3 regions of the Rubrivivax sp. JA1055 genome follow, and region 3 is predicted to be linked to each of the others. Evidence: predicted binding sites of a transcription regulator. Region 3 holds the regulator's gene; each other region holds the start of a gene.
What was found. Region 3 encodes LexA, which represses DNA repair genes until DNA is damaged. Its sites were predicted from a motif close to ACTGTATNNNNATACAGT; they were not measured.

Region 1 (3,240 bases), on a different contig from region 3:
GCCGCCGGCGTCCTCGCCGGTCCAGAGGTAGGCCACGCGCACCGGCTCGTCGCGGATCACGTCGTCGCGGAAACGCGGTTCGACGGTCGGCGGGCCGTCGCTGGGCACCGGCAGGTCGGCGTCGCCGGCGACGAGCTCGCCGCGCGCGCCGCGCACCTGGAAGAACAGGCTGTCGTTGTCGTCGGGGCGCAGCAGCTGCGTCGCTGCCTGCTCCAGGCTGCGGCGCGCGGCGTCGCTGGCGCGCGCCGGCATCTCGTGTTCGGCCGCGGCCTGGCGCGCGATGACACGCACCATCACGCCGAGCTCGCGGTCGTACGGGCGGTTGGCGATGTTCTGCGCCACCAGCCAGGTGAGCGCCACGCTCATCGGCCACAGCAGCAGCAGTGGCGCGAGCATCCAGTCGAGGATCTCGCCGAAGAGGGAGCGTTGTTCGCGGGCCGCCATGCGTCTTCAGGATACCGTCTGGTCTTCCCGGGCGGACGCCGAGGGGCCTGCTGCGCCGGTCCGCGGGTGTCGCCGTCGAGGGTGCAGGTCCCGGGGGGGCTTCGGGGGTGGGCCGTCAGGCCGCGATCTTCTCCAGGCAGTAGCCCAGGCCGCGCACCGTGGCGATCCTCACCGGGCCCTGCTCGATCTTCTTGCGCAGGCGGTGGATGTAGACCTCGATCGCGTTGTTGCTGACTTCCTCGCCCCACTCGCACAGGCGCTCGACGAGCTGGTCCTTGCTGACCAGGCGGCCCGAGCGCTGCAGCAGCACCTCCAGCAGCGACAGCTCGCGTGCCGACAGCTCGATCATCTGGTCGTTGAGGTAGGCGACGCGCCCGGTGGCGTCGAAGGTCAGGGGCCCGTGCTTGATGACGCTGGAGGCGGTGCCCAGGCCGCGGCGCGTCAGCGCACGCACGCGCGCTTCCAGCTCCTGCAGCGAGAACGGCTTGGCCATGTAGTCGTCGGCGCCCAGGTCCAGGCCCTTGACGCGCTGCTCGACGCTGTCGGCCGCGGTGAGGATCAGCACCGGCACCGACGCGCCACGCGCGCGCAGGCGCTTGAGCACGTCGAAACCATGCAGCTTGGGCAGGCCGAGATCGAGGATCACGAGATCGAACTCGTGCGCCGACAGCGCGGCGTCGGCCTCGGTGCCGCTGCCGACCTGGTCGACCGCGTAACCCGAGGCGCGCAAGGAGCGCAGCAGGCCGTCGGCCAGGACCTGGTCGTCTTCGGCGATGAGGATGCGCATGACTGTCTCCGTCGGCGGGCCCGTCGTCGGGCTCTGGCTGTGGAAATTTTAACGGCTTGCCTCTTGATACAGGGCAGGGTGTAGTCGCCGCTCACCCCACCGTCGAGGGCCCACCAAAGAACTGTACGAATATCCAGTTTCTGCAATAATCGGCGCCAATCAAGGAGAACCCGATGGACGCCCCGAAACCGCTGAACGCCGAGAAAGCCAAGGCCCTGCAGGCCGCTCTTGCCCAGATCGAGAAACAGTTCGGCAAGGGATCGATCATGCGCCTGGGCGAAGGCGAGGTGATCGAGGACATCCAGGTCGTGTCCACCGGCTCGGTGGGCCTGGATGTTGCGCTCGGTGTCGGCGGCCTGCCGCGCGGCCGCGTCGTCGAGATCTACGGCCCCGAGTCGTCGGGCAAGACGACGCTGACGCTGCAGGTCATCGCCGAGATGCAGAAGACCGGCGGCACCTGCGCCTTCATCGACGCCGAACACGCGCTGGACATCCAGTACGCGCAGAAGCTGGGCGTCAACCTGCAGGACCTGCTGATCAGCCAGCCCGACACCGGCGAGCAGGCGCTGGAGATCGTCGACGCACTGGTGCGTTCGGGCTCGATCGACCTGATCGTCGTCGACTCGGTCGCCGCGCTGACGCCCAAGGCCGAAATCGAAGGCGAGATGGGCGACTCGCTGCCCGGCCTGCAGGCGCGGCTGATGAGCCAGGCGCTGCGCAAGCTGACGGCGACGATCAAGAAGACCAACACGATGGTCATCTTCATCAACCAGATCCGGATGAAGATCGGCGTCATGTTCGGCAACCCCGAGACGACCACCGGCGGCAACGCGCTGAAGTTCTACGCCTCGGTGCGCCTGGACATCCGCCGCACCGGCAACATCAAGAAGGGCGACGAGGTCATCGGCAGCGAGACCAAGGTCAAGGTCGTCAAGAACAAGGTCTCGCCGCCTTTCAAGACCGCCGAGTTCGACATCCTCTACGGCGAAGGCATCAGCCGCGAAGGCGAGATCATCGACATGGGTGTCAACGCCCGCATCGTCGAGAAGTCCGGCGCCTGGTACGCCTACAACGGCGAGAAGATCGGCCAGGGCAAGGACAACGCGCGCGAGTTCCTGCGCGAGAACCCCGACATCGCCCGCGAGATCGAGAACAAGGTGCGTGAGTCGCTCGGCATTCCGCAGCTGCCCGCCGCCGAAGGCGCCGAAGCCGGCGCCTGAGGCCGGCGGCCGGGGCGCGAGCGCGCCCCGGTGGCTTTCCGGGGCCGGGTGACGCTCCGTCACCCGGCCCGGTCGACACCTCGATGGCTTTCTCCTCCCCCTCGCTGAAAGGCCGCGCGCTGCGTTATCTGGCGCAGCGCGAACATTCGCGTGCCGAGCTCGAGCGCAAGCTCGCCCGCCACGCCGAGGACGGCCCCGACGCCAGCGCCGCCGAGCGCATCGCGCGTGCACTCGACGAACTGCAGGCCGCCGGGCTGCTGAGCGAGGCGCGGGTCGCCGAGTCGGTGCTCACGCAGGGCGCGCGTTTCGGCAGCCGCCGCCTGCGCCAGACCCTGCAGGCCAAGGGCCTGGCGCCCGAGCTGGTCTCCCAGACGCTCGAGCAGGCCCGCAGCACCGAGCTGGACCGTGCACGCGAGGTCTGGCGCCGGCGTTTCGGCAGCGTGCCGGCTGATGCGGCCGGCCGCGCGAAGCAGATGCGTTTTCTCGCCGGCCGGGGCTTCGACGGCGACGTGATCCGCCGTGTCGTGCCGTCGATCGGCGCCGCCGATGACGGCGATCCCGAGCTCGATTGATCGTCGCGTGAAGCGCCGACGGCGCGCACCCGAGCGCCGTCCAGGGCTTGTCCAGCCGCCGCCTGCTGGCCGCGGCGCCGCGTGCTACATTGCCGCCGCTTTTTCAGCGGCCAGCCGCCGGCCCTGTCCTCCTCCATGAGTCTTCCTCCCGCCGCGGCCCGACGCCAGCTCAAGCACCGTCGTCAGATCGACGTGCAGGTCTATGCCCGGGACGACG
Region 2 (3,240 bases), 900 kb from region 3:
AGGCGCTGGCGCCGGTGGCGGCCTGACGGTGCGCCGGCTGCAGCCGCAGGGGCGCCGATGAGCGGCGGCCACCCGAACCAGTTCGCGCTGCTGGCCCAGCGCCGCTTCGCGCCGTTCTTCGCCGTGCAGTTCCTCGGTGCCGGCAACGACAACCTGTTCAAGTTCGCCTTCACGGTGATGGCGACCTACGAGCTGCAGCTGGCCTGGATGCCGCCGTCGCTGGCCGGGCTGGTGATCGGCGCGGTCTTCATCCTGCCCTTCGTGCTGTTCTCGGCCACCGCCGGGCAGCTCGCCGACAAGTACGACAAGGCGCTGCTGGCGCGTTGGGTCAAGTCGCTGGAGATCGCGATCATGGCCGCCGCGGTCTGGGGCTTCGTGCGCACCGACGCCGTCATGCTGCTGGCCTGCGTCTTCGGCATGGGGCTGCACTCGACGCTGTTCGGCCCGGTGAAGTACGCCTACCTGCCGCAGCACCTGGACGAACGTGAGCTGACCGGCGGCAACGGCCTGGTCGAGATGGGCACTTTCGTCGCCATCCTGCTGGGCAACCTGGCCGGCGGCCTGCTGATGGCGGTGCCCGAGGCCGGCGCGCGCCTGGTGGCCGCCGCCTGCCTGGGCGTGGCGCTGCTCGGCCGGCTGGTGGCGCAGGCCGTGCCGCGTTCGCCGGCGCCGCAGCCTGACCTGACGATCAACTGGAACCCGTTCAGCGAGACCTGGCGCAACCTGCGGCTGGCGCACGGGGACCTGGTGGTCTTCCGCTCGCTGCTGGGCATCTCGTGGATGTGGGCCTTCGGCGCGGTCTTCTTGTCGCAGTTCCCGGCCTTCGCCAAGGACGTGCTGCACGGCGACGAGCAGGTGGCTTCGCTGCTGCTGGTGCTGTTCTCGGTGGGCGTGGGCGTCGGCGCGCTGCTGTGCGAGACGCTGTCGCGGCGCCACGTCGAGATCGGCCTGGTGCCGCTGGGCGCCGCCGGCATGAGCGTCTTCGCCGTCGACCTGTATTTCGCCGCCCACGCGCTGCCGGCCTCGGCGCTGATGCCGGTTTCCGCCTTCGTCGCCCAGCCGGCGCACTGGCGCGTGATGGCCGACCTGGTGCTGCTGGCGCTGGCCGCCGGCGTCTACAGCGTGCCGATGTACGCGCTGATCCAGCTGCGCAGCCCGGCGACGCACCGCGCCCGCATCATCGCCGCCAACAACATCCTCAACGCGCTGTTCATGATCGCCAGCGCGCTGGGTGCCGGTGCGCTGCTGGGCGCGGGGCTGTCGATCCCGGGTGTGTTCCTCGTCGCCGGCGTCGTCAACGCGCTCGTCGCCGGGGCCGTGTTCTGGTTCGTGCCCGAGTACCTGCTGCGCTGCCGCGCGCTGCTGCACGGGCGGCTGGTGCGCCGGCTGCGTGTGACTGGCTCGGTGCTGCCGCCGGCCGACGGCGCCGCGCTGCTCGTCGGCCCGGCGCCGGCCGGCGCCGACCTGCTGCTGCCGGCGGCCGCCGGGCCGCGGCCGCTGCGCTGGGTCGTCGACCGGCAGCGCCTCGCCGGCCCGGGCCTGGGCGCGCTGCTGCGCCGCGCCGGCGCCGTCGCCTGGGTGCCGGCGCACGAGGACGCGGCGGCGCACGCCGAAGCCGTCGAGCGTGCGGCGCAGGCGCTGGCCGCCGGCGAACTGGTCGGCCTCTTCGTCGCCGACGAGGCCGGGCGCGCGGCGACGCAGGCCGCGCTCGTCGCTCGCCAACCGGTGCCGGTGCTGGCGGTGGGCTTCGTGCCGGGACGACCGGCCGTCTTGTCGCTGGAGGCGGTGCCCGGCTGAACGTGACCGGATGCCGCTGGCTGCGGTTTCCGGTGCTTGCGGCGAATACTGTATGGGCATACAGTCTCCCTCATGGAGACGCTGCCCCTGTTCGCCCCGTCGCCGCCGGCCGCCGTGCCGGCGGAGGGGCGGCGTGCGCGGCGGCCGCGGCCGGCGCCGCCTCCGCCGGCTCCACCCGCACCGCCCGCGCCGGCCGGCGAGGGGGCCGTGCCGGCTGCTGCGGTGCTGCCGTCTGCGCCCTCTGCGCCGGCCGTGCCGCCGCGGCCCGCGGCGCTGGAAGACCTGCACCCGGCGCTGTGGCGCGCGCACCAGCTCGGCCGCCAGCACGAGACCACCTGGCCCAGCGGTTTCGCCGCGCTCGACGCCGCGCTGCCCGGCGGCGGCTGGCCTTCGCGTGTGCTGACCGAACTGCTGCTGCCGCGTGCCGGCCTGGGCGAGATGCGGCTGCTGGCGCCGGCGTTGGCCGCGGTCCAGCGTGCCGAGGGCTGCGTGATGCTGTTCGACCCGCCGGCGCTGCCCTTCGGCTGGGCGCTGGCCGAATGCGGGCTTGACCTGGCCCGGCTGTTCGTCGTGCGCAGCCGCCAGGCGCAGCGTGGCCGCGCGCGCGGGCCGCTGCCGGCCGCCGACGTGCTGTGGGCGCTGGAACAGGCGCTGCGTTCGGGCCAGGTCGGCGCCGTGCTGGCCTGGCTGCCGGCGCGGCTGCCGGCCGACGCGCTGCGCCGGCTGCAGCTGGCCGCGCAGACGCACGACGGCCCGGCCTTCGTGCTGCGCGACGATGCCGCGCGTACCCGGCCCAGCGTCGCGCCGCTGCGGCTGTGGCTGTGCGCCGCCGGTGCCGACGCGCTGCGTGTGCACCTGCTCAAGCGCCGCGGCCCGCCGCTGGCCCAGCCGCTGGCGCTGGCCCTGCCTCCGGTGCTGCCGGCCGTGGCGCGGGCCCGCGCCGCGACGCCGGTGGCCCGCACTGCGTTCACCCAGGAGGTCCTGCAACCATGAACTCTCCCGCCTTTCTCGCCGGCGGCGCCGCCGTGCCGGCTTCGCCCGCGCTCGATGTTTCGCCGTCGTCGGCCGCCGTCGGCCCGGCCGTGGGTGCCGCGGCGCTGGTGCACGAGTTCTGGCGCCGCATGGCGAGCAACGACTTCGCCTCGGTCGGCGAGCTGCTGGCCGAGGATTTCGTGCTCGACTGGCCGCAGTCCGGCGAACGCTTCCGCGGTGCCGAACGTTTCGTGCGCATGAACCAGGAGTACCCGGCCAACGGGCCCTGGCGTTTCCGGCTGCACCGCGTCGTCGGCGGGGCGCACGACGCGGTGTCCGACGTCGGCGTCACCGACGGCGTGCAGCAGGCGCGTGTGATCTCGTTCTTCGACTGCGATCTCGCCGCCGGCCGTGTGCGCCGCCTGGTCGAGTTCTGGCCCGAACCTTATGCGGCGCCGACGAACCGCGCCC
Region 3 (3,240 bases):
AGGTCCAGCATCAGCTCAATGCGCGCCTGCGCCGGCGTCGCCGCGCCGTAGTGCGGCAAGGCGCCATCGGTCGTGCCGACGACGCCGCCCGCCAGGCAGCGCGAGGCGCGCACCACGGCCACCCCGGCCGCCAATGCCCGCGCCGCCGCCTCGCGCAGCGCCTTGTGCACCGTGCCGTTGCCGGTGCCGGCGATCACCAGACCGTCCACCCCGTCGGCCACCAGCGCATCGACGATGCGGCCGCTGGCGCCAGCATGGCTGGTGACGATCTCGACCCGCGGCCATTGGCCCGGCGGCACCTCGCCGACCGGCGCGGGATGCAACTCAGGCGCCGGCCAGTCGCGCAGCCGGCGGAAGGCACCGTCTTCAACGAGCGCCAAGGCCCCGGCGTCACCCGCCGAGAAGGCGTCCAGCTGCCAGCCGTGCAGCTTGCGCAGCTCACCGCCCGCCCAGACCTTGCCGCCGAAGGCGACCAGCACGCCGCGTGCGCCGGGTACACGCGCCAGCCGCACGGCGTCGAGCAGGTTCTGCGGGCCGTCGGGCGACGGCGCGCTGGCCGGGCGCATCGCCGCGGTCAGCACCACCGGCTTGGGCGCGGCCAGCGTGCGGTGCAGGAACCAGGCGGTCTCCTCCAGCGTGTCGGTGCCGTGCGTGACGACGACGCCGGCAACCTCCGGCCGCGCCAGCCGCGACTGCAGTTCGCGGCGCAGCAGCGCCCAGGTCGCGTGGTCCATGTCGCAGCTGTCCAGCCGCGCCAGCGTCCAGGTCTCCAGCGCCTCGCCGGCCAGCGCCGGCACCGCCGCGGTCAGCTGTTCGGCCGACAGCGCGCCGGCGTCGTAGCCGACGAGATCGTCGCCGCGGGCAGCCGTGCCGGCGATCGTGCCGCCGGTGGCGACGAGCGCGACGACACGCGATTCGCTTTGCATTCCGTGGTCCTCTGGATGAAAATACAGTGATCTGGATGAATCTCCAGTCTCAAAGACCGGATCACGCGATGGACGACAGCCCCAAGCTCACGCCGCGACAGCAGCAGATCCTCGACCTCGTGCAAAGCGCGATCGAGCGCACCGGCGCCCCGCCGACCCGGGCCGAGATCGCCGCCGAGCTGGGCTTCCGTTCGGCCAACGCGGCCGAGGAGCACCTGCAGGCGCTCGCCCGCAAAGGTGTCATCGAACTCGTCGGCAACACCTCGCGTGGCATCCGGCTGAAGTCTGACACACTGCGCGCGCTGGCCGAGGCGCGCCTGTCGCAGCACGGCAAGCAGTTCAGCCTGCCGCTGCCCAGCCTGGCGCAGCTGACGCTGCCGCTCGTGGGCCGCGTCGCCGCCGGCAGCCCGATCCTGGCGCAGGAACACATCGACCAGAGCTTCGTCGTCGAGGCCTCGCTGTTCCAGCGCAAGCCCGACTACCTGCTGAAGGTGCGCGGCATGAGCATGCGCGACGCCGGCATCATGGACGGCGACCTGCTCGCGGTGCAGAAGGCGCACGAGGCCAAGAACGGCCAGATCGTCGTCGCGCGCCTGGGCGACGACGTCACCGTCAAGCGTTTCCGCCGCACCAAGGCGGCGATCGAGCTGATCCCCGAGAACCCCGACTTCCAGACCATCGTCGTGCCGCTGGAAGGCAGCGACCAGGGTTTCGAGCTCGAAGGCATCGCGGTCGGCCTGATCCGCAACACGATGCTGATGTGAGCGTGATGGCCGCGCCCTACGCCCGTCGCACGCTGCCTTCGGCGCCGCCGCTGCCGGGGCCGGCCCGCCCGCCGCGCGCCCCCAAGGCGCCGCGGCCGCTGAAGGCGCGCACGGCCGACGAGTGCGAGCTGCTCGAACAACTGCCCAACATCGGCCCGTCGATTGCCGGTGACCTGCGCCTGCTCGGCATCCAGCACCCGCGCGAGCTGGCCGAACGCGACGCGCTGGCGCTGTACCGCGCGCTCTGCGACGCCACCGGCAAGCGCCAGGACCCCTGCGTGCTCGACACCTTCATGGCCGCCGTCGACTTCATGCGTGGCGCCGAGCCGCGCCCGTGGTGGAGCTACACCGCTGAACGCAAGGCCCGGCACGGCGTCGTCTGAAACCGTCGGCAGGTTTTGCTGATCGCGGCGAGTCCTGCCATACCGGGTCCGACTGCCGCGCCTGATCGCCGCGCCTGACCGCCGCGTCCGATCCCCCGCCTGCCGGGGCTGCGTGGCCGGCATCGCGCCGCGTCGGCGTGCAGCCGGCGCCGCGGCCACGTGCGCGTGGCTCACGCAGAACTGACCGGCATCGGCCACGCTGTTCGGCGCTTAAACCTGGGTCGAGCCGCACACAATGGACTCAAGCAGCGCCATTCGTGGCCGATATCACGCTCATGACCAGTTCGAGCATGTCGCCCTGGAACACCTCGCATCAAGCGGACAACGCAGGTTTCGGTCGCACCCCGGTGCCGCCGCCGTCGTTGCGCACCGCGCCGACGGCCGCCTGGGACCGCTTCGTCTTCTGGTTGACGGCCCCCGCGGCCAAGGACGCGGCGCCGCCGCTGAGCCAGTTGCCGCAGGCGCGCCAGCAGTTCCTGGACAGCCTGCACGATCTCGCCGGGGCTGACGTCGGCCGGCTCGCCGAGCGCATCGGCCAGGCCCGCACGCTGCGTGAACTGTGGCACCTGCGGGCCGACGTCTACCGTGTCGTCGCGCTGCACCGCAGCCAGTCGGAGGCCGAGCGCCGCGTCACCCGCCTGAACGCCCACTTCCCCAAGCGCGGCCGCAACCGGCTGAAGGCGCCATGAACACGCTCACCCTGCGCTCCGTCGCCCGTGCGCCGATCGCGGTCCACCCGGTGGTCGGGGCTGTCGCGCTCGCCGGCCCGCGCCTGGCGCGGCTGGCCGAGCGCCGGGCCTTCGTGACGACCAAACACGACTTCCTCACCGCCGTCGAAGGCCTGGAGGGCTCACACGCCGAATGGGTGCGCCGCCAGATCCGGGCCGCCGAGCAGCCGTCGGACCTGTGGCTGCTGCGCGGCACCGTGTTCGAGGCGCTGGCCGACGCCGGCCAGTCGGCGCTCGAGCCGCTGCTGCGTGCCAGCCTGGACACGCTGTTTCGCTGCGGCGCACCGGCCACCGACTTCCTGTCCAGCCGCGTCCTGACGCGCTGAACCCACCGCCGGATCGCGCGGTAGGCGCAGCGCGCGGCGCTGGCCAGAATCGGCGCCATGACGACGCCGGACGGCCCTGCGGCGACGCCGCCTCCGCCCTCGCCCGCGCCTGT

Region 1: the regulator LexA is predicted to act here: its motif matches at 1,352-1,369, upstream of recA (recombinase RecA).
Region 2: the regulator LexA is predicted to act here: its motif matches at 1,845-1,862, upstream of imuA (translesion DNA synthesis-associated protein ImuA).

Annotation. Positions count from the first base shown of each region.
Region 1 covers NZ_JAJKFP010000005.1:252,161-255,400, reverse strand. The annotation lists gene LOC65_RS07885 (sensor histidine kinase) at 1-444, opposite strand, end outside; gene LOC65_RS07880 (response regulator transcription factor) at 560-1,231, opposite strand; gene recA (recombinase RecA) at 1,405-2,451, shown strand; gene recX (recombination regulator RecX) at 2,535-3,023, shown strand; gene LOC65_RS07865 (DUF2889 domain-containing protein) at 3,159-3,240, shown strand, end outside.
Region 2 covers NZ_JAJKFP010000006.1:1,344,309-1,347,548, reverse strand. The annotation lists gene LOC65_RS15555 (alpha/beta hydrolase) at 1-26, shown strand, start outside; gene LOC65_RS15550 (MFS transporter) at 58-1,797, shown strand; gene imuA (translesion DNA synthesis-associated protein ImuA) at 2,050-2,790, shown strand; gene LOC65_RS15540 (nuclear transport factor 2 family protein) at 2,787-3,240, shown strand, end outside.
Region 3 covers NZ_JAJKFP010000006.1:441,402-444,641, reverse strand. The annotation lists gene LOC65_RS11440 (asparaginase) at 1-926, opposite strand, end outside; gene lexA (transcriptional repressor LexA) at 995-1,690, shown strand; gene LOC65_RS11430 (helix-hairpin-helix domain-containing protein) at 1,696-2,073, shown strand; gene LOC65_RS11425 (hypothetical protein) at 2,349-2,762, shown strand; gene LOC65_RS11420 (hypothetical protein) at 2,759-3,127, shown strand; gene LOC65_RS11415 (AAA family ATPase) at 3,185-3,240, shown strand, end outside.